2 regions of the Microbacterium sp. Y355 genome follow, and region 1 is predicted to be linked to the other one. Evidence: riboswitches for the same ligand, from Rfam matches in the RefSeq annotation. Region 1 holds a riboswitch; the other holds the start of a gene.

Region 1 (10,764 bases):
GACGGTCTCGGAGATCACAGACGGTCGCTTCTTCATCACCGGCGAACTTGCCGCAGGGCAGACCGTGACGGTTACTTACACCGTTACCGTCAACGCCAGCGACGACCTGGGTGACGCGGAGTTGGGTAACTTCCTCCTGAACCCCGAGGACCCCACGCCGGAGACTCCGGACGACTGCGCACCGGGCAGTGAAGACTGCACGTACAACCCTGTTCCGCTGCTTGTGGACTCGAAGTCGGTTGACCCGGCCTCTGGTACTCCGGTGGTCGCTGATCAGGAGCTGACCTACACTCTGACGTTCCGTAATGAGGGCGCGGCTGCCGCGGATCTGCTGAAGGTTGATGACCTCGCTCATGTCCTCGACGATGCTGATGTCATTGTGGAGCCGGCGGCATCTGATGATGCTCTCACCGTGTCCCGTGATGGTGCGCGCATGAGCATTGCGGGAACGTTGCAGGCTGGTCAGGAAGTCACTGTCAGCTACACCGTCCAGGTGCGGGCGGCGGCGGATCGTGGGGATGACGTTCTCGCGAACTTCCTCTTCGCCCCCGAGGACCCGACCCCGGAGACCCCGGATGAATGTGAAGTGGGCGGTGAGGATTGCACGACGAACCCTGTGGGTGACATTGTGCCGGCGAAGACGGTTGATCCCGGTACGGGAACGACTGTCGATTCTGGTGATGAACTGACCTACACGCTCTCGTTTGAGAATGTGGGCGAAGCGAGTGCGGCCGTTGACTACACCGATTACATGGACGGTGTGCTTGATGATGCACAGCTGGTCGGGGTTGCTGAGGCCAGCGATGGTCTCTCGGTGACGGGCCCGACGGATGGTGAGTTGCACATTACGGGTGCTCTCGAGCCGGGTCAGACGGGGACTGTGACGTATACCGTGTTGGTCGCGGCATACGATCAGCAGGGCAATCATGAGCTGGCGAACTATTTGACCCTCGCGGGTCAGGAACCGGCGACCGAGTGTGTTGACACGAACCCGTTGTGCACGCTGAACCCGATTGATCCGCCGGCTCCCGGTGGGGGGTTGGCTGTCACCGGTGGGGAGATCGCCGCGTGGGTTCTCATCACCGGACTGACGCTGCTCGTTGGTGGAGGCGTTCTGCTTATGGTCCGCCGCCGACGCGAAGACAGTGTCGAGGTTGAATCGGTGAGCTGACGTTTAGTTCGTAAGGATGCTGTGCCTCTGCCCATGATCTGAGCAGAGGCACCGCATCCTTAACGCCACTTGCAACTCGGGGGCGTCATCGCCAGCCAATCTCAACCCGTGGCGGGTACCGTGACACCGTGAACACTCCTAGCCGAGTCCTTGTCGCGATTGTCGCGGGCGCATCCATGGCCCTGCTTTCGGGGTGTTCGATGGACGTCGTGCTCTGGGGACCTGACGGTGCTCGCGTCATCAACTCGACCGAGGAGCTCATCGACGCCGCATCCTCGGGCGAACAACAAACGCTTGCCTGCGAAGACTCCACGGCAGATTTTGGTGACTCGCCGGCGTGGGAGGGACTCAGCGCGGGGGAACCAGAACAGTTCAACGCTGAAACCTCCGTCGATCGGCCCTCGTTAGACGCCGCGTGGAGGATCAACCTTGAGGGATCCGCCAACGGGCATGCATCGGGTGAGGTAAGCCCGACTGATGTGTTCTATCGCGAGGCTGGCAACGGCCTTTGCGTCGCGGACGTCATTTGGCAGACGATCGATCTCGGGTAGGTTTCCGAAGGCAGACCCGCCGGCCTGGATGGTGGCTGACGTTGGGACAGTGAGGCCTCGTCCCGGCTCGCTACCCTGGGAAGTACGACGACCATGGGGAGAAGACCGTGACCGCTGACTGGAGCCGCACCGCCGAGGGTCTCGAAGTTCGCGTGCTGGAGCGCCGGGGCACACCGCTTCACTACTGGGTCGGGGGTGATCCGGAACGTCCGGCGATCGCCTTCCTGCACGGCGCGACGATGGATCACCGAATGTTCAACGCCCAGATCCCGGCGGTACTCGGCGACTACCGCGTGCTCGTCTGGGATGCGCGTGGCCATGGCCGTTCACAGCCCTTGGGGATCGAGCATCCCTCTATAGAGGACTATGTCGATGACCTGGTCGCGGTTCTCGATGACGCCGGCATCGACCGTCTCATCCTCGTGGGCCAGTCGATGGGCGCATATGTTTCGCAACACATCGTCCGCCGGCATCCCGAGCGTGTAAAAGGGCTCGTCATCGTCGGCTCGACTCCGATCGCTTTCCCCTTGAGTCGAAGTGATCACATTGCCGTGCGGTTCATGGCTCCCAGTTTCCGCTTCTGGCCCCTCGACCACCTGCGCCGTTCTATGGCGAAGGTCACCTCCATTCGAGAGAAAGTGCAGGCCTACGCACTCGACGCCATGGGCTTGATCGGGCGGCGTGATCTGGTCCGCATCTTCGCTGCCGTCGCGACAGCCGTGCGTCGGGACGGGTATCCCGACTTCCGGGTCGATGTGCCCTTTTTGCTCACTCATGGCGAGAGTGACGGGACCGGGAACATCCGAAAGGATGGCCCGAGTTGGGCTGCGAGCGATCCTCGGATCGATTACGTCGTGATTCCGGATGCCGGCCACAACGCGAACCAGGACAATGCGCAGGTCTTCAATCGGGAACTGCTCCGATTCTTGACAGTCCACGGTGGCGCGGCGCCTGCGGGACGCCACTCTTAGTTGTTGAGACCCAGACCCTGCAGCAGTGTCGTCAGTGCATTTCCGATGCCGTATGCCGCGAAGGACGTGACAACGATCGCGATAAGTGCGTTGGCGAGAATGGCGCCGATGCTCAAACGCCGCATGATCGATGCAATTAGGAGGCTGACCACAGTAGCGATCGCGATCGTCTGTCCCGCAACCACGGCAAAGGCCATCCGCACGTATGCCTCGGCATCCGGTGTTTCAGCGCTCGTGGTGAGAATCGCAAGGGTTGAGGGTATGAGAACCACACCGACGATGAGCACTCCAAAGACTGGCCAGGTACCTTGCCGCTTCTGAACGGCAGGTGCGTCAGTCGTCGTGGTCATGCTCTTCACCCTACTGACGGCCCCACACCCTTGCCAGTGTCGGTGGATCGTGGTTTCTTGGTGGCATGAATACAACGACCTCTGCCGACGGGATCACGATCGCCTTCGAGCAAGTGGGGGAAGGGCCGACCATCGTTATTGTGGGCGGTGCCTTCTCATTGGCTACCGATGGCGGGGCGCTCGCGAGCGCCCTTGTGGACGTAGGCTTCCGAGCTGTCACGGTAGACAGACGTGCTCGAGGGGCAAGCGGCGACAGGCGAGGGTCATCGCCCGAGGACGAAGCCAATGATCTTGCCGCCGTGATTGAAGCGGTCGGTGGCGACGCGATCGTGCTCGGACACTCATCCGGCGCCGTACTCGCCCTCTTCGCAGCCTCCAGAGGAGTTCCGATCCGCTCACTCTTTCTCTCAGAGCCGCCGTTCCGATTCGGCAATGACGAGCCCGCCGCAGATCTTCCCCAGCGTCTGCAGAAGCTTGTTGACGATGGCAAGAGCGACGAAGCGGTGGTCACGTTCCAACTCGAAGGAGTGGGGTTGCCACAAGAGATGGTGCAAGCGATCCGGCAGAGCGATCAGTTCCCCGCATTGGTGCCGCTCGCGCAGTCGACGGTATACGACGCGAAGTTGACGGCGCAGGTCTCGACGCCCACGGCGGAGATGTTGTCGGTGTCGCAGCCGGTCACGATCCTGCGAGGTGAGCAGACCTTCCCCATCCTTGCTACGGCAGCAGATCGGCTCGCAACTGAGATGCACGGAGCAGAGCTCGTGATCGTCCCGGAATCGATCATGCACAGGCTTGATCCCGGCGCGACTGCCAGGGCGGTGCGGGAGCGCGTCTGATGATCGCGCGCCGAACGTCGATCCTCAGGGGCGAACGCGAACCGTGCGCCCCTCGAATTCGACGAGGTCGCCGTCGTGTAGCTGGCGTCCTCGGCGGCGCTCTTCCTCGCCGTTGACGGTCACATACCCGTCGATGATGACCTCCTTGGCGTCGCCACCGGAGTCGAGCAGCCCGGAGAACTTGAGGAACTGTCCGAGGCGGATCATCTCTCCGCCGATGGAGATGTCGTCGATCGGGTCAGCATTCGTCATTCCTTGATGCTAATCGCGTTCGCGTCAGCGGGCGACGTTCACAACCGGTGGCGATCAGTGCCGGAGCAGCTGCAGCCTGCTCACCATCCGGAAGGCATCCGGCCTGGTCGTGGCTCCGGAGAGGAAGTCCGCCAGAGCGTGCGTTGACACGAACGTCGTCGGCACGTCGAGATCTGCAATCACGTCGATCACGTTGATGAAGCGCTGTTGTGCTTCACGGTCGACATCCGCGAAGCCGGGTACATCCGTCACGACCCAGCGCGGGTGGATGCGCGCCCACTCCAGATACTCGATCGTCGAGGTCGGCGTCCCGCAGAGCTGATGGAACGAGATCCAAAGCTCGTTATCGCGGATGGCGAGCACGGGGAAGTCTCTGTCGCGCACGTGCGAGAGGGTCGCCTCGTCAGCGGTTGGGGCGGGCGCGGGTGGGGTTCGTGTCCAACTGCCCGATGCGAACCCGCTCGAGTGGGAGTGAGGGACGGCGCGGTAATCGGTGGGGCCGGCGAGTTCGAACGCCTGCATGTGCTGCGTGATGAGCGCGATGCCCGGCTCGAACATGTGGTGCCAGGTCGGGTTCGGTAGCAGATCGACGGGAGCATAGTTCGAGGTGGCGAGCACGATCAGATCCTGCGGGAACACGTGTTCCAACAGTCGGGTGAGCAGCCGGGCATCACCAGAGTCATGAACGTGGAACTCGTCGAAGAACAGCACGCGGGCGTCGCCGACGATGTCGTCGATTGCGCTCTCGACGGCATCCTGCTCGTCTCGACGGCGATGGATGCTGCGGTGCAGAGCATCAAGGAACCCATGGAAGTGCACGCGGGTTTTTCTGCGCGTCGGCATCGCGTCGAAGAAAGCGTTCGCGATCCAGGACTTCCCCCGCCCTGCCGGGCCGTGGATGAATAGGCTGCCGTCCGCGCGGGTGACCCGTGCGAGCTCTGCGACCAGCTCGCGCTGTGCGTCGTCGAGCGCGAACCCGGATGCCGTGGCCTTCGCCTCGACTGCGGTCATGAGTTTGGTCGACCCGATGTTCACACGAACCGCACCGTGTGCTGCAGCCGAGTCCGCACATCGAACAGCTCGTTCCCGCCGATGTCGCGTGCTCCGGGGACGCCACGGCGCAACACTGTGTGCAGTGCGCTGCGGCGTACGACGACGACGGGTGTGCCGCGGATTTTTCCGAGTGTCGTGATCGCCTGATCCAGGTCGTCGTCTGGGAGGACGATGATCGCACCGCCGAAGCGGACGCGTGCGGCTCGTGCGATGACACGCATGCGCGCGAGGAGGGCTGCGATGGGTGCGTCTCCATCGACGGACCGGGCAAGGATCTCTCCGCGCCGGAATCGAACGATCTCGCCGAAGTCCTCCGAGAGCACGCCGTACAGGCCGGACGGACTGAGGATGACGTGGTCAAGCTTGTCGCCTGCGCCCTCGCCGGCGGCCACATCGTGCCACACGGTGAATCCCATGCCGAGGTCGGACACCGTGCGTGCGGTCTCTTCTTCGGCGAGAGCGTCCGCAAGCATGCGGCGCAGCTCGCGCGGCATGGAGCGCACGAGCGCCGGGTCATAGGGGTCGGGGACGTCGACGCCGTGGCCAGCCCACTCACGGATCAGCGTCAGATAGCGCTCGCGACGCCAGCCGCCCGGATGCCCGTATGACCGTGCCCGCGGACGGGTATCGGTGCGCGAGGCTTGGGCCCGCCAGCCGCTCCAGTTCTGATCCTGGCTTTGTCCCGGAGACGCCGGATTCGCGGCACCGAAGCCGTGCCCGCGGTCGTACGAGGCGCGCCTCTCGACGGAGCCGATGAGTTCCCAGGCGCGTTGCACTTGGATGAACTCCGCCGCGTCGCCGCCGGTGTCTGGATGCGTCTGCCGCAGCCTCAAGCGATACGCCCGTCGCAGATCGTCGTCATTCGCCGCGGGGTCGACACCGAGCACCTCGTAGGCCGAGGCGGAAAGCGGGCTGTCGAACATCACTCACTATTGTCCCCCGGTGAAACCACCCGGGGATCCGGCATGAGTGTGTCGATCTTCGGCTTGGCATTCGCCTGCGCCCGTGCCCACACGACGAAGCCGATCGCAGTGAAGATGCCGTAGAACACGTACATGAACCCGGTGGCGTAGTAGCCGGAGCTGAACAGCAGCGGTACACCGACCACATCGACGGCAATCCAGATCAGCCAGAACTCCGTCCAGCCCTTGGCCATGCCGTAGGTCGCGAGCAACGAGCCGACGAAGGTCCAGGCATCCGCCCAGACCGGCTCGTACGATCCGAGCACGCGGAACAGGGGAGTGAGCGCCACGGTGCCGAGCACCAGAACGAGCACGAGTCCAACGCGAGCGCTGTTCGGCGCCCAGCGCGGCGTCACCTGCCCGCCGTCGGCCTTTGCCTGACGCCAGCGGTTCCAGCCGTAGATCGCGACCGCAATGAACATCACTTGGCGTCCGGCCTGCCCGAGCAGGTTCGGCAGCGAGTGATCGGGGTTGAGAATCGACCCGAGGAAAACCGTGAGCAGCAGCAGGTTGCCGACGATGCCCACCGGCCACGCCCAGATCTTGCGCCGCATGCCGCCGAGAGCGCTGGCCAAGCCGAAGACGTTGCCCACGACTTCGCGAATCAGCAGGGTCTGCCCGCCGGGCAGTATCCACTGCGAGTTGAAGGCGTCGACCAGCCAGTGCAGGAAGTCCATGATTCTCCATTCGGCTGCGATGCCGCCGAGGGAGCGTGAGGACAGCTGCATGCGTCGCCGCATGCAGTCCACCCGTGTGCTTCTTCCATCCAGACTTTGACTGTCGGTACCGGAATTTCACCGGTTCAGCCTCAGCCCCGGAGGGCTTCGGGTCGCGGACTATGACCGCCGGTTCGGAATTTCACCGACCCCGGAGCACGTGTGTGTTCATTCGGAAGAATACCTGAGGATGGATGCTGCGCCGACTCTTCCTGCACTGTTTTGACCTCATGCGAGGTTGTACACGGATCGTGGATTTCTCCCGATTGTTGGTCGCGTGGTGGCGCAACGATGGCGGTATGACAGACCACGACACCCTGCGGGGTGAGAGCCTCATCCACCTTCCCTTCGTCTCGGCCGAGGACAGCGACGAGCTGGCCGAGTTGCTGTTGGGCTTCGTCGACGACCTGCCTGAATTCGGTTTCGTCGTGCCGACGAGACACATCGGATCGACTGTGCGACGGTTCGACGAGTACGGACCCACAGCCTTCGCGATTCCGCTCGTCGAGACGATCCTCGACGCAGAACTGCCGCGACCGAGCGACCTTGAGCTTCGCGCGCAGCTCATTCTCGTCAGTGATTTCGCCACGGTCCCCGAGACGGTGGCGACGCAGATCGCCTTCGGGCGCCGAGCGGGTGAGCAGGTCCTTCGCAAACATGGGCGATTCATCGAGGGCGCGCGCCGAGATGGGGCGTCCTTGGATGAGTATGTGCTCGGGCTCGACCGAATGGATGCCATTCCGAAGGACCGTACATACCGACTCTTTCGAGGCGAGTCGGTCGAGATACCTGATGCGGAGCGAATGCAACGTGGCATCGAATTCCTGCGCATGACGGTGGCATCCATGCCGGAGTCATTCCGTGCGCCGTTGCTCAGCGCGCTTGCCTGGTTGCATTGGGCGAGCGGGCAGCGTGCGATCGCGATGGCCTACCTCGCCGACGCGACGCGCGTCGAGCCGGACAACATCCTTGCTAATGGCTTGATCGCGTTCTTCGCCTCGACGACGCCGGAGTGGTTGGGGGTGTGACTCGGTACAGGCTTCGAGCATTGCGCCGTCGTGCGTGGAACGAACCATGATGGTCTTCCTCGGGCTTGCCCGCTGATATCTCGATCGAGCGCCATCGGTATGGTGTTCGGATGGATCTCGCCCAACTGATCGAGTACGTCCGCGAGCAACGCGCCGGCGTGATCTCGACGCTCGGGGGTGACGGCCGACCGCAGGCGGCATACCTTCCGATCGCGGCGACTGACGTTGGCGAACTCGTCTTCGACGCGAAACCCGACTCGCGCAAGATCGCAAACATCCGGCGTGACGCACGCCTCGCTGCTGTCGTCGGTGGGGTGGACGGGACGACCCTCCAGGTCGAGGGTTCCGCGGACCTTCCCGAGGGAGACGACCTCGAGCGCTGCCGCACCGAGTATCTTCGCGCCTTCCCCGAGTTCACCCAGTCGCTGCATAGCGGAACAGCCGTGGTGGTACGAGTGCAGCTCACCTGGGCAAGGTTCGGTGATTTCCGAGCGGATAATCCGGTCGTCGCGGAAGTGCCACTCTTCTCAAAACGCGAGTGACCGGCATCTTGATCGTGCTCGTGGGCGCTCGTGGGTGGTCATGATCGTGGGAGATCGTGCCCGCGGCGCGGAGGCAGATGTGGCACGTGCCGCATGTGCAGCTCAACAGTCCACCGTCACCAGGCACTCCACGCGCGGTCGCGTTCGGTGTCAATGGCTTCGTCGACGGCGGTGTAGTTGAGGTGTGGCGATCGCCAGCGCGCGTAGGGGTCCCACCAGTTCGGCCCACGGATTTCGGGCATGCCGTTGCGCATCCGGATGAGCCAGATGTTTTCGTCGAGGGTGCGGTGGTGATGCCAGCACAGGGGTACCCCGTTGCTGGTGTGGGTCGGCCCACCCAGGGCATGGTCGGTCACATGGTGGATTTCGCACCATTCTGCACGGATATCGCACCCGGGGATGAGGCATTGTCGGTCTCGGAGCACGATCGCGCGGCGTTGGCGGGCGTTGAAGATCCGCGCGGTGGTGCTGATCCCCACGATCGCACCGTGTTCATCGAACAGTACGCGTTCGATGCCGCCTGCGCATGCGGCGTGGTCGGCGGCCCCGAGGGGGACGTCGTATCCGGCACCCTCGACCGTGGCGCGGCCGGTGCGGTGGACGTAGTCGTCGGCGCTGACCGAGACGACGAGGGTTGGTGCAGCACCACCCAACGTGGGCATGCCATCGGATGCCGCAGCGACCATGATGATGCTCGCGAACGCGTCATGCCGTTTCTGCGCATGCGTGCGAAGATCAGCCGTCCCCGACGCGGGTGACGCGGCTTTGTGGTCCGGGAGACCGTCGCCGCGGCCGGAGAGATCATCATTCTCCCTGGCGGGCGCGGTTCCGGGTGCCGTGCTGTACTTGGCGGCGAAGCGGTCACGGTCATCAGCGGCACCGTCGTCGTCTGCGCGGTCTTCGCCGGCGTCGCCGTTGCGGTCGGAATCCCCGTCGCCGGCAACTCTGTCGCTGGCACCTCCGTCGTCTGCATCGACATCGTCGGCACTGGCATCTGCATCGTCGCCGGCATGGCCCGCGTGGGCGTTGTCCTCGTCTGCACGGTCGTCGCCTGCACGGTCGTCGTCGGAACCTCCGTGGCCGGAACCCTCGTCGTCGACACTGTCGTCGCCGGAGCGCCCGTCGTCGGTGCCACCGTCACCGTCACCGTCCTCGGACGGCCGGAATCGTACCGCGCCTCCCACACTGGCCTCGTCATCGACTTTGGGGTTCATCAGACTGTCGAAGAGTTTCTGCAACTGCGCCGCGACCTCGGGGAGCAGCTCACCACGCACGGGCACGGATCCGTCCCGGAGCCGCCCGATCGTGAAGTACCGGCGGCGCTTGCCTGCCCGGTCTTTCGGCTCCGCACCGTCCGGGTCGAGCCGGTGGATGATGTGCGCGGTCAGTCCCGCCAGCTCATCCGTTGTGGGAGCGGGTGCCCGCTCATCATCGGCGCCGTCAGTCGCCACATCATCGGCGGCATCCACCCCATCCAACGGCACCCCACGCGCGAAGCGTGCGAGTACGGCATCTGCCGCCAACCGATCCGCCGCCCCCAGGCGCCTGGCCTTCAGTAACGGTGTCGTGCAGGCCAGGAACCCACTCAACGACATCACCCCATCGGCCAACGCGGCCGACAACTCCGGGAACGCCCCCGGCAGCAACTCGCCAGAAGTAATGTCCAGATCCCGGTGCACCGCCGCCACCGCCGAGACATATCGCCGGGCGGCGTGCCCATCCACCAGCAGTGTGCGTCGGAGGAGTTCGGCGGCGTCCCGGCATCCGAGTTGTGTCGTCAACCTCGCGTCGCGTTCGCACTGGTCCCGCTCGACCACCCGGTCTGTCGCTTCAACGATCGCACCATCCACCCGCCGTTGAATACTGCCGAGCGCCTGCACGATGCCCAACAGTTCACCATCATCGACGAGCCGTATCCCGCCACGTGCCGCAGAAGCAGACATCGCATCGGCCAACTGCCGATCGATGCTCTCCAACTCCTGCACAAGCGATGTCATACCTCCATTCAACCGCAGGCCACAGACATTCATCCATCGGATAAACCGCAGATCAGAGGCCATTCAGAAACCGTGGATAACCCCACAAACCCGAAGACCTGTGCAGAACAAGTCGCGCGCCCAGCGCGACCCCCTATCCCGACCCCCGCCCCCGGCGTAGCGTCGGCATATGGCCGAAATCAGAGTGGATCCCGCCACCGCAATCCGTGTGCGGGAGGCGATGTCCGCAACGCCGCGGGCGGCCTTCCTGCCTCCTGCGGTGCGCCATCTCGCGGACGCCGACCGCCCCGTGATGATCGGCTGGGCCGCGACGAACTCGCAGCCCTCGACAG
Region 2 (10,764 bases), 1.5 Mb from region 1:
GGCGGAGGCGCACTGCTCGAGAACAAGCCGATCCTCCAGCGCGCGGTGACGCTGCGCAGCCCCTACGTGGATGCGCTGTCGCTTCTGCAGCTTCGCGCGCTGCGCGAACTGCGCGCAGCCGGGTCGAGCACAACCGGTTCCGGTTCTGCGGAAGAGCAGCAACGGTTGCTCCTACTCTCGGTCAGCGGCGTTGCCGCAGGCCTACAGAACACCGGGTGAACACCGCCTGATCTTCGGGCACAACGCCCCGTGTAACGTGCCGGAAACTTGCGGGGTAAAGTGAGAACTCGTGCCCGACCCGGTACACCTTTTCGCGCGACACGATCGCCCCTCAGCCACACTCTTCAGAAAGCCGTCCCGCGTGACCGCAACCCACACCGAATTTCACCCGCTCGCCGCTGCCGTGCAGCCCGTCTTCGACACCGTGCTCGCCCGCAGCCCTCACGAGCCGGAGTTCCACCAGGCCGTGCACGAGGTGCTGCACTCGATCGCTCCCGTGCTCGAACAGCACCCGGAGTACGTCGACGGCGGCATCCTGGAGCGACTGGTCGAGCCGGAGCGGCAGATCATGTTCCGTGTGCCGTGGGTGGATGACTCAGGCAAGCTGCACGTGAACCGCGGCTATCGCATCCAGTTCTCCTCCGTGCTCGGCCCGTACAAGGGCGGGCTGCGTTTCCACCCTTCGGTGAACCTGTCGATCATCAAGTTCCTCGGCTTCGAGCAGATCTTCAAGAATGCGCTCACCGGTCAGGGCATCGGCGGCGGCAAGGGTGGATCGGACTTCGACCCGCACGGGCGCTCCGATGCAGAGGTCATGCGCTTCTGCCAGTCGTTCATGAACGAGCTGTACCGCCACCTCGGCGAGCACACTGACGTCCCCGCCGGAGACATCGGTGTTGGTGGACGCGAGATCGGCTACCTCTTCGGCCAGTACCGCAAGGTCACCAACCGCCACGAGTCGGGTATGTTCACCGGCAAGGGCACCGGCTGGGGCGGTGCCGAGGTACGCACCGAGGCCACCGGCTACGGCGCAGTGTTCTTCGCGCAGGAGATGCTCGCGGTGCACAACGAGTCGCTCGCGGGCAAGCGCGTTGGCATCTCTGGCTCAGGAAACGTCGCGATCTACGCCATTCAGAAGGCCACTCAGCTGGGCGCGACTGCCGTCACGGCATCCGATTCCTCCGGCTATGTCGTCGATGACGCGGGTATCGACCTCGAGCTGCTTCGCCAGATCAAAGAGGTCGAACGCGGCCGCATCGTCGAGTACGCGAACCGTCGTCCTAGTGCACGCTTCGTCGAAGGTGGCAGCGTCTGGGACGTGCCCGTCGACATCGCGGTGCCGTCCGCAACGCAGAACGAGGTCAGCCTCGCAGATGCCGAAGCACTGATCGCGAACGGCGTGCGTGCCGTTTCTGAGGGCGCAAACATGCCGTGTCTGCCGGAGGCCGTCGAGGCATTCCAGCAGGCCGGTGTCCTGTTCGCACCGGGCAAGGCCGCGAACGCCGGCGGTGTGGCCACCTCTGCCCTCGAGATGAGCCAGAACGCCTCGCGTCAGCGCTGGACCTTCGGCGACAGCGAGAACAAGCTGCGCGAGATCATGTCCGACATCCACGACGCCGCGTTCACGGCTGCCGAGAAGTACGGCGTTCCCGGTGACTACGTCGCCGGCGCCAACATCGCCGGTTTCCAGCGGGTCGCCACGGCGATGCTCGCTCAGGGCGTCATCTGACACCTTCGCGGGATGACACCTGCACGATCATGTGACGGATGCACGAGAAATCTTCAGGATTCCTCGTGCATCTGTCATTTTATCGGACAACTGTCGGGCGCGGACTGGGCACTCACGCCGGGTGGTCGTCTGCATGCCGGGCGAGAGAGCGGGCGTACCGCTCGGTGAGCTGAACCATGACGTCCGGGGTGTCCCGGTCGACGCCGAAGACGTAGCCGGGGAAGTCGAGTTCCCGCTGCGCGGCGGCGATCTCCTCATGCCGGTCTGGGGGCAGCACCAGCAGCGGATCGCCGACAGCGACCCAGCCGATCGGAACTACAGCATCCTCCGGCAGCACCGTCCGCAGATGCACGACGGCATTGATCCGCACCTCCGCGCGGTCACCGATCTGGGCACCGTTGAAGACGCGCGTCCCGGTGGCGAGGAACACTTCGTTTCCGATCACCGCGCCAGATATGGATGCACCTGGTCCGATCAGCACGTGATCGCCGATGTGCACCGGATTCGCGGAGCTGGCACGCACGATCGCGTTCTCCATCACAATCACGTGCTCGCCCAGCGTGATAGGTCCGCCTTCTGCCGTGATCACGGCGCCGTGCAACACCTGACAGTCCGCGCCGATCTCCACGTCTCCGGAGATCACGGCGGTGGGCGCGACGACGGCGGTCTCATGGATCCGGGGCCGGGCCCCCAGGTGCTCATACAACATGAGGTCAGCGTAGTCCTCGCTATGCGATGGCTGCCGCATTCCCACTCAAGAGTTGCCGGTGCAGATCGTGGAGGTTCTCGGCGTAGTACGTGAAGTCGTCCCGGACCGTCGGCGCGTCGCCGTTCGGACGAGGAACATACGCAGTGCGCATTCCCACCGCTGCCGCAGCGCGGAGGTCCCAGGCGTGCGCCGCGACCATGATCGGGGGCCGCGAGTCGGACGGAACGCTCGCGATGGCGGCCTCATAGATCCGCGGAGCAGGCTTGTAGCTCTGCACATCCTCGCCGGAGATGATCTGATGCCACCTCAATCCAGCGTGAGAGCTGAGACCGGCGAGCGACTTTCTGCTCGCGTTGGACAGGCCCATGACCGTCATGACCTTCGCCAGTCGGTTGACGCCTTCGATCGTGTCGTGCCATGGGGTGAGGCGCTCACCCGCGGCGTAGAGATCTGACACGCTTCGCCCCGGTTTGAAGGCCCAGGTCCTGGCCAATTCGTCGAGCGCTTCGCGATCCAGGATGTCACTGCTCACGAAGGCACGCCGATCGGCGACGATCTCCTCCTGCTGCGCTTCGACGTGCGCGAGCCACGAGGACAGCGCAGGGCCCATCGCGTCCTCACCTGCCGCAATAACCGACGTCATCTGTTCGAGCAGACTCCCCCGTTGATCCACGAGCGTACCGAGCACGTCGAAGACCAGGGTCTCTCGAACGAAAGCGCTGCCTGTCATTTCACGGCGACCGGCTCGGGGAACATCGCAGTGAACAGCATGCCCACCCACTCCAGCAGCTGCGCATCGGTCGGCGCTTCACCGCTGGGCCGAGGCAACGGCACGACGAGCGCTTCTCCCCCGGCAACGAGCTTCGCTGTGGGATACAGACGCTGCAACCGCACCTTCATCGAATCTTCGAAGTGCGCCGGTGCGACCCGCAGATTCGAGCCCATCACCACGACATCGCTGAGCCCGGCCTTGGCCGCACGTCGGCGCAGGCGCGCGATCTTGATGAGCCCCTCGACCTCTTCAGGAGCGGTGCCGTAGCGATCGGTGAGCTCCTCAATCACGAGGTCGATGGCGTCATCCTTCGCAGTCGCCGCAGCCGCCGCAGACAGCTTCTGATATGCCTCAAGGCGCAGGCGCTCGCTGTCGATGTAGGTCTCGGGGATGCGGGCATCCACCGGCAACTCCATTCGCAGCTCGTTACCGGTCTCAACATCCTCGCCGCGGAACGTCGCAACGGCTTCGCCGACCATCCGCAGATAGAGGTCGAACCCGACACCGGCGATGTGACCCGCCTGCTCGCCGCCGAGCATGTTGCCCGCACCGCGCAGCTCGAGGTCCTTCAGCGCCACCTGCATTCCTGAGCCGAGCTCGTTGTTCACGGCGATCGTCTGCAGACGGTCAGCGGCCGTCTCCGAAAGCGGCTTCGAATCGTCGTAAAGGAAGTATGCGTATGCCCGCTCACGACCGCGACCGACGCGCCCACGCAGCTGGTGCAGCTGGCTGAGGCCGTATTTATCCGCCTTGTCGATGATGATCGTGTTCGCGTTCGAGATGTCGAGGCCAGTCTCGACGATCGTGGTCGAGACGAGCACGTCGAATTTGCGCTCCCAGAAGTCGTCGACGACCTGCTCGAGCTGGTGCTCGCCCATCTGTCCATGAGCGACGCCGATTCTCGCCTCCGGCACGAGTTCGGCGAGCTCGCTCGCCACTCGCTGAATCGACTGCACCCGGTTGTGAACGAAGAAGATCTGCCCCTCACGCAGAATCTCGCGCCTGATCGCCGCGGCCATCTGTTTGTCGCTGCGGGGGCCCACGAAGGAAAGAATCGGATGCCTGTCCTCCGGCGGCGTCGCCAGCGTTGACATCTCGCGGATGCCGGTGACTGCCATCTCGAGTGTGCGCGGGATCGGCGTGGCACTCATCGCAAGGATGTCGACGTTCGTCTTCAGCTTCTTCAGCTTGTCCTTGTGTTCGACACCGAAGCGCTGCTCCTCGTCGATGATGAGCAGGCCCAGATCCTTGAACATGACCTGATCAGTGAGGATCCGGTGCGTGCCGATGACCATGTCGACCGAGCCGGCGAGCAGCCCCTCGAGCGTGAGGCGGGCGTCCTTGTCAGTCTGGAAGCGCGACAGCGCCCGAACCTTCACCGGGAACCCGGCGAAGCGCTCGGTGAACGTCTCGATGTGCTGCTTGACCAGCAGCGTGGTCGGCACGAGCATGGCGACCTGCTTGCCGTCCTGAATTGCCTTGAACGCAGCCCGCACTGCGACCTCAGTCTTGCCGAAGCCGACGTCTCCGGAAAGCAGCCGATCCATCGGGATCGGCTTTTCCATGTCGGCTTTGATCTCGTCGATCGTCTGCAGCTGATCTGGGGTCTCCGCGAACGGAAATGCCTCTTCCAACTCCCGCTGCCAGGGGGTATCGGGGCCGAATGCGTGGCCCTTCGCCGACATGCGCGCCGAGTACAGCTTCACGAGCTCGACGGCAATGTCGCGTACAGCGCGGCGTGCTTTGCCCTTCGCCGCGGACCAGTCGCTACCGCCCATCTTCGAGAGCGTGGGCGCCTCCCCGCCGACGTATTTCGAGAGCAGATCGAGCTGATCCGTGGGCACGTAAAGCTTGTCGCCGGGGAACCCGCGCTTGGACGGCGCGTATTCCAGCACCAAGTAGTCGCGGGTCGTCTTCGTGGGGTTTCGCCCACCGGAGGAGACTTCGCGCTTTGTCATCTCGACGAAGCGTGCGATGCCGTGTGTGGCATGCACGACGTGGTCGCCGTTTTTGAGCTGCAGCGGGTCGACGACGTTCTTGCGACGCGAGGCGAGCTTCTTGACGACCCGCTGGTCTCCGCTGATCGTACGGCCGTAAAACTCGTTGTCGGTCAGGACTGCGAGCTTCGCCTCCGGCACTTGGAATCCGGATTCGAGCGCGCCGAGCACAAGAGTCGCGACGCCAGGGTCCGGGGCGTCAATGAGCGTGTCAACGATACGAGCGGCGAGGCCGCGGTCGGAGAGCACATCCCTGGCGCGGTCGACAAGTCCCGTGCCGGAGGCGACGACGACCACTCGCCAGCCGTCGCTGAGGCGGGACGCGACGAAATCGATCGCGCCGTCGACGTTGCCATGGAAAGACGGGATGATCGATGAGTCGATGTTCGCGGCATCCGCGTCGTCGGTCGCGAATGGACTGAACCGCCACCAGACGCCGTCGCGCTCACGGACGATCTCGCGCAGGCGCGCGACGGTGAGGAAGTCACCGGCACCAAGATCGATCGGCGCGGATGCTCCAGATGTCGCTGCACTCCACGCGGCATCGAGGAACTCACGGTTCGTGTCGCCGAGGCTCTGCGCCCTGGCGCTCGAGCGCTCGGGGTCAACGAGGGCTGTCGCTGTGCCAGGCGGGAAGTATTCGGCGAGCGACTTCAGCGGGCCGGAGACCGCGGGCAGCAGCGATTCCATACCTTCGACGGGGATGCCCTCTGCCATCTTCTCCAGCATCCCGGCGATCGCGGGGAAACCGGCGATGAGCGCGCGCGCACGATCGCGCACCTCCGCCGTGAGCAGCAACTCACGGGTCGCAGGCAGATCCACTCGGTCGACATCACCGGGCAGCGATCGTTGATCCGCAATCGAGAATGCACGTATTTGGTCGATCTCGTCGCCGAAGAACTCGACGCGATACGGATGCTCGCTCGTCGGAGGGAACACATCGAGGATGCCGCCGCGCACGGCGAATTCACCGCGACGCGACACCATGTCGACGCGCGAGTATGCGCGCTCGACAAGCTGCTCGACGGCGTCGTCCAGTTCGAGGTCACGACCGCCGAGAACGAGCGCCAGCGGCGCGGTGTCGCCGAGGTTGCTGGCGATCGGCTGCAACGCTGCGCGCACCGAGGCGACGACGATGAGCGGACGTGGGCCCTCCCAGGTCGTGATGCGGCGGAGCGTCTCGAGGCGTCGGCCAACCGTGTCAGGACTCGGACTCAATCGCTCATGCGGCAGCGTCTCCCATGCAGGAAAGCTCAGGATCTCGGCATCCGGCACATAGGAGCCGAGCGCCGCCGCGAGAGATTCCGCTCGTCGCCCGGTGGGTGCAATGACGAGCATGGATGCGGGATGCCCCGCGCTAGTGCGTTTCTCCAACAGCCCCGCGATCGTCGGCGCGTCGAGGCCGTCGACGAGGCCGAGGTCAGCGTCGGTCTGCGCCCAGGCGAGGGCGTCGTGGTACAGAGTCGCCCTTTCCAAGGCGCGGAGAATCCCCGGAACAGTCACCTGAAGAGTCTAATGCGCGCCTCAGACAGCGGCTCTCATATGATGCCGTGATGGAACAGGTCACGCTGCACACGGAACGCCTCACCCTCCGCGCCCCCGCCACCGCTGACGTCGATGCGATCACGGCAGCGTGTCAGGATCCGGAGATCCCCCGGTGGACCACCGTTCCGAGCCCGTACACGCGTGAACACGGCGAAGGCTTCGTGAAGCTGGTCACCGAGTCGTGGGAATCCGGAGAAGAGAGCGTCTGGGGCGTCTTCCATCACGAGGTGCTCGTCGGAATGATCGGCCTGCATCACATCACCCCGCACGCCAGCGGCGGATCGACTGAGATCGGGTTCTGGGCGACAGCCGAGTCGCGAGGCCGGGGATTCATGGTCGAGGCGTCACTCGCCGTGATCGACTGGGCCTTTACCGAGCTGAAACTCGCCCGCATCGCCTGGCGCGCCGTTGCCGGCAACATCCCTTCCGCACGCACGGCGCGCGCCCTCGGCTTCCACTACGAAGGGCTGATGCGGAAGGCGCTCACCAGCCCGCGTGGTCGTGACGATGGCTGGGTCGCGGGGCTTCTGCGCGATGATGACCGCGCTCCGGTCGAGTGGGCGATCCTTCAGCCCTGATCACGAGCCGATCCGGTCATAAAGCATCACTACGCGCTCGCTGCCGAGCCAAGGGGGGCCGCAGAGCCAGCGAATCGGCAAGGGCGACGGCGGCGAGCAGATTTCTGGACACGTGACAAGGAGAACCTGGACACCCGTTCAGACCACTCGATTCCCGACGTGATCGGGGGTATGATCGCTTCCACATCGCTGTTGGAGGAGGAGAGATGAGCGGCGTCAGTGTGCGCGCAGACAAGTCGGGTCTCGACAAGTTCGCGCGACGACGACACGAGCTCGCGGACGCCGCGCTCGCTGCAGTTGCTGCCCGTGGCTTCGCGCAAACCGGACTGCGAGACGTCGCCGCCCACACGAGTCTCTCCCTCGGCATCCTGCACTACTACTTTCAGGACAAGGACGATCTGATCGGCCAGGCGATCTGGCAGTACAAGTCGGAGTGCGCCAGACGCTATGACGAGATCGTCGAGACGTCCCGCACCGGGACCGAACTCGCCGAGCGATTCGGGGCAGAAATGTCAGCGACTCTCCGCGATGAAGCCGACATGCACCGTCTCTGGTACGACCTGCGCAACCAGTCGCTCTTCGACATCGGTTTCCGCGACACGATCATCGCGATCGACAAACTCCTCAGCGATATGGTGTGGGCCGTGATCGAACGCTACTGCGAACTCGAGAACGCAACGCCCACTGTCGACGCTGTCTCCGCGTACGCCCTGTTCGACGGCATCTTCCTCAACTCTCTGATCGCGCTCCTGCGCGGCGATCTCGACGCCATCAAGCGGGTCGAGATCGCCAGCATCCGACTGTTACACGGCGCGGTCTGACGCACGTCGGGCCTCGCTCGCTGTGCACAGCAACGCCACTGGACAGTCTTCCCTCCTGTCGGATGCCGGTGACATGATGAAGACATGCCGGAGATGCCGGAGGTTCAGGGGCTCGTCACGTTCCTCGGCGAGCGCGCCGTCGGACGCACGATTACACGCACGAGCATCGGCGCCATTGCTGCGCTGAAGACCTACGACCCGCCGAACACTGCCCTGCACGGGGCGACGATCACGGCATCCGCTCGTCTCGGCAAGTTCATCGTGCTCTCTTGCGGCGAAGACCTTCATCTCGTGTTCCATCTCGCCAAGGCGGGCTGGCTGCGCTGGTATGAACTGCTGCCGACGACGCTGATCAAGCCGGGGAAGTCACCGATAGCGCTCCGCGTCGCCCTCAATGACGACAGCGGGTTCGATCTCACAGAGGCGGGGACGAAAAAGTCACTCGCCGTTTATGTGGTGCGTGATCCGCAGGATGTGCCGGGCATCGTCCGGCTCGGTCCGGATCCGCTGGACGAGTCGTTCGACCGATCCACATTCGCAGCTCTGTTGGAAGGTCGTCGCACGCAGATCAAGGGCCTCCTGCGCGACCAGTCCGTGATCGCAGGTATCGGCAACGCCTACTCGGATGAGATTCTGCACGCCGCACGCATGTCCCCGTATGCGATCGCCGCGACGCTCGGCGATGACGAGACCGAGCGCCTGTTCATCGCGATGAAGGCGACGCTTAAGGATGCTGTGGCCGCAGCATCCGGGAAGCCGCCGGCCGATCTGAAGGATGCCAAACGACGAGGGATGCAGGTGCACGCTCGACGGGGTGAGGCCTGCCCGGTCTGCGGCGACACTGTGCGCAGCGTGTTCTTTGCCGACAGGTCGTTGGAGTACTGCCCCACCTGTCAGACCGGTGGGAAACCACTCGCCGATCGACGGCTTTCGCGACTGTTGAAGTGATCCCTCGGCGGGTTCAGGAATCGATGGACCGGACACGGAATGAAATGCGCGCGAGCGTGTTGAGTACACTGAGCATCAACGTGCTCCGGGGTCGGTGAGAATCCGAACCGGCGGTGACAGTCCGCGAGCGCTTCGGTTTTCCGAAGTGCCGATCCGGTGAAATTCCGGTACCGACGGTGATGCGAGAGAAATCTCGCTAGTCCGGAAGGGAGGCAGCACGATGCGCGCGAGCGCGCCGTCTGTCACCCCCGGAGTGAGAAACCAAGGGACGACGGATGACAGTGCACGAGACAGAACGCCACGCGATGATGCGCGCGCTCGCACTCGCAATGCGCGGCCCCCGGGGCGTCAACCCTCAGGTCGGCGCAGTCATCCTCTCCCCCAGCGGCGAGATCCTCGCCGAGGGTTGGCACCACGGCGCTGGCACGCCGCACGCTGAAGTCGACGCGCTGTCGAAGCTTCCTGAAGGAGCTGCGCGCGGCGCGACAGCGGTCGTCACCCTCGAGCCCTGCAATCACACTGGCCGCACCGGCCCGTGTGCTCTCGCCCTCATCAATGCGGGGATTTCGCGCGTCATCTACTCGCTCGATGATCCGGGTGCTGTCTCCGGCGGCGGAGCCGAGCGACTTCGGAACGCCGGGGTCGAGGTCGAATCCGGTGAGCAGTCTGACGCTGCCCACGCCATGATCGCCGATTGGTTGACCGCACACAGGCTGGGCCGCCCGCACGTCACAGTGAAATGGGCGCAGAGTCTCGACGGGCGCGCAGCCGCGAATGACGGTACGAGCCAGTGGATCACCGGACCCGTCGCCCGCGCCGATGTGCATCGCCGACGCGCAGAAGCAGACGCGATCGTCGTGGGTACCGGAACCGTACTCGCCGATGACCCCGCGCTGACTGCACGCGACGGCGACGCCCTGTACGCGCATCAGCCAATCCCGGTGATCATCGGCTCGCGTGCAACCCCGGCGGATGCAGCCGTACGCCGTCACCCCCATGAGTCCCTCTTCTACGACACCCACGACCTGCACGCAGTGGTCACTGACCTTCATGGCCGCGGCATCCACCGCGTCTTCATCGAGGGCGGCCCGACGCTCGCCAGCGCATTCATCGCGGCCGGACTCGCCGATAGCGTGCTCGCATACATCGCACCGGTCTTGCTGGGCGGCGATCGTCTCGCACTCGCCGACATTGGTGTGCCCACCATCGACGACGCGCGCCGGCTCACGATCGACGAGTGGATTCCGCTCGGGCCCGACATGCTTGCCGTCGCCCATTTCACAGAACCGCAGAACGAAGGAGTCCGCTGATGTTCACCGGAATCATCGAGGAGATCGGTGAGATCACCGCCATCGCACCGTCGGGTGACGGCTGGCGCCTCACAGTTCGCGCGCCGAAGGCGACGCACGACCCCGTGCACGGCGAGTCCATAGCAGTGTCCGGAGTCTGCCTGACGGTCGTCGGCTCGAGCGCAGACACCTTCGACACCGACGTCATGAAGCAAACGCTCGATGTATCGGCACTTGCCACGGCGTCCGTGGGCACGAAGGTCAACATCGAGAAGGCGATGCCGGTCGGCGCACGGCTCGGCGGTCACATCGTCCAGGGCCACGTCGACGGCACCGGCGTTGTGGTCGACGTGCGTCCTGGCGCCGAGTGGAGCGT

Evidence for each region. A riboswitch is a leader RNA that binds a small molecule or an ion and turns the genes downstream of it on or off. The one in region 1 is predicted to bind FMN.
Region 2: another riboswitch for FMN. It lies ahead of ribD (bifunctional diaminohydroxyphosphoribosylaminopyrimidine deaminase/5-amino-6-(5-phosphoribosylamino)uracil reductase RibD); the one in region 1 lies ahead of pnuC (nicotinamide riboside transporter PnuC).

Annotation. Positions count from the first base shown of each region.
Region 1 covers NZ_JCAIUD010000001.1:2,782,244-2,793,007, forward strand. Annotated here, with positions in the region: gene AC1C2O_RS13410 (DUF7927 domain-containing protein) at 1-1,171, shown strand, start outside; gene AC1C2O_RS13415 (hypothetical protein) at 1,300-1,722, shown strand; gene AC1C2O_RS13420 (alpha/beta fold hydrolase) at 1,830-2,693, shown strand; gene AC1C2O_RS13425 (hypothetical protein) at 2,690-3,043, opposite strand; gene AC1C2O_RS13430 (alpha/beta fold hydrolase) at 3,109-3,882, shown strand; gene AC1C2O_RS13435 (RNA-binding S4 domain-containing protein) at 3,907-4,134, opposite strand; gene zapE (cell division protein ZapE) at 4,189-5,145, opposite strand; gene AC1C2O_RS13445 (J domain-containing protein) at 5,166-6,110, opposite strand; gene pnuC (nicotinamide riboside transporter PnuC) at 6,110-6,826, opposite strand; FMN riboswitch at 6,900-7,028, opposite strand; gene AC1C2O_RS13455 (hypothetical protein) at 7,165-7,893, shown strand; gene AC1C2O_RS13460 (pyridoxamine 5'-phosphate oxidase family protein) at 8,004-8,435, shown strand; gene AC1C2O_RS13465 (HNH endonuclease signature motif containing protein) at 8,552-10,432, opposite strand; gene AC1C2O_RS13470 (protein-L-isoaspartate O-methyltransferase family protein) at 10,602-10,764, shown strand, end outside.
Region 2 covers NZ_JCAIUD010000001.1:1,322,240-1,333,003, forward strand. Annotated here, with positions in the region: gene AC1C2O_RS06535 (phosphoenolpyruvate carboxylase) at 1-219, shown strand, start outside; gene gdhA (NADP-specific glutamate dehydrogenase) at 362-1,729, shown strand; gene AC1C2O_RS06545 (gamma carbonic anhydrase family protein) at 1,842-2,438, opposite strand; gene AC1C2O_RS06550 (haloacid dehalogenase type II) at 2,458-3,168, opposite strand; gene mfd (transcription-repair coupling factor) at 3,165-6,710, opposite strand; gene AC1C2O_RS06560 (GNAT family N-acetyltransferase) at 6,761-7,330, shown strand; gene AC1C2O_RS06565 (TetR family transcriptional regulator) at 7,537-8,151, shown strand; gene AC1C2O_RS06570 (Fpg/Nei family DNA glycosylase) at 8,236-9,099, shown strand; FMN riboswitch at 9,177-9,321, shown strand; gene ribD (bifunctional diaminohydroxyphosphoribosylaminopyrimidine deaminase/5-amino-6-(5-phosphoribosylamino)uracil reductase RibD) at 9,375-10,409, shown strand; gene AC1C2O_RS06580 (riboflavin synthase) at 10,409-10,764, shown strand, end outside.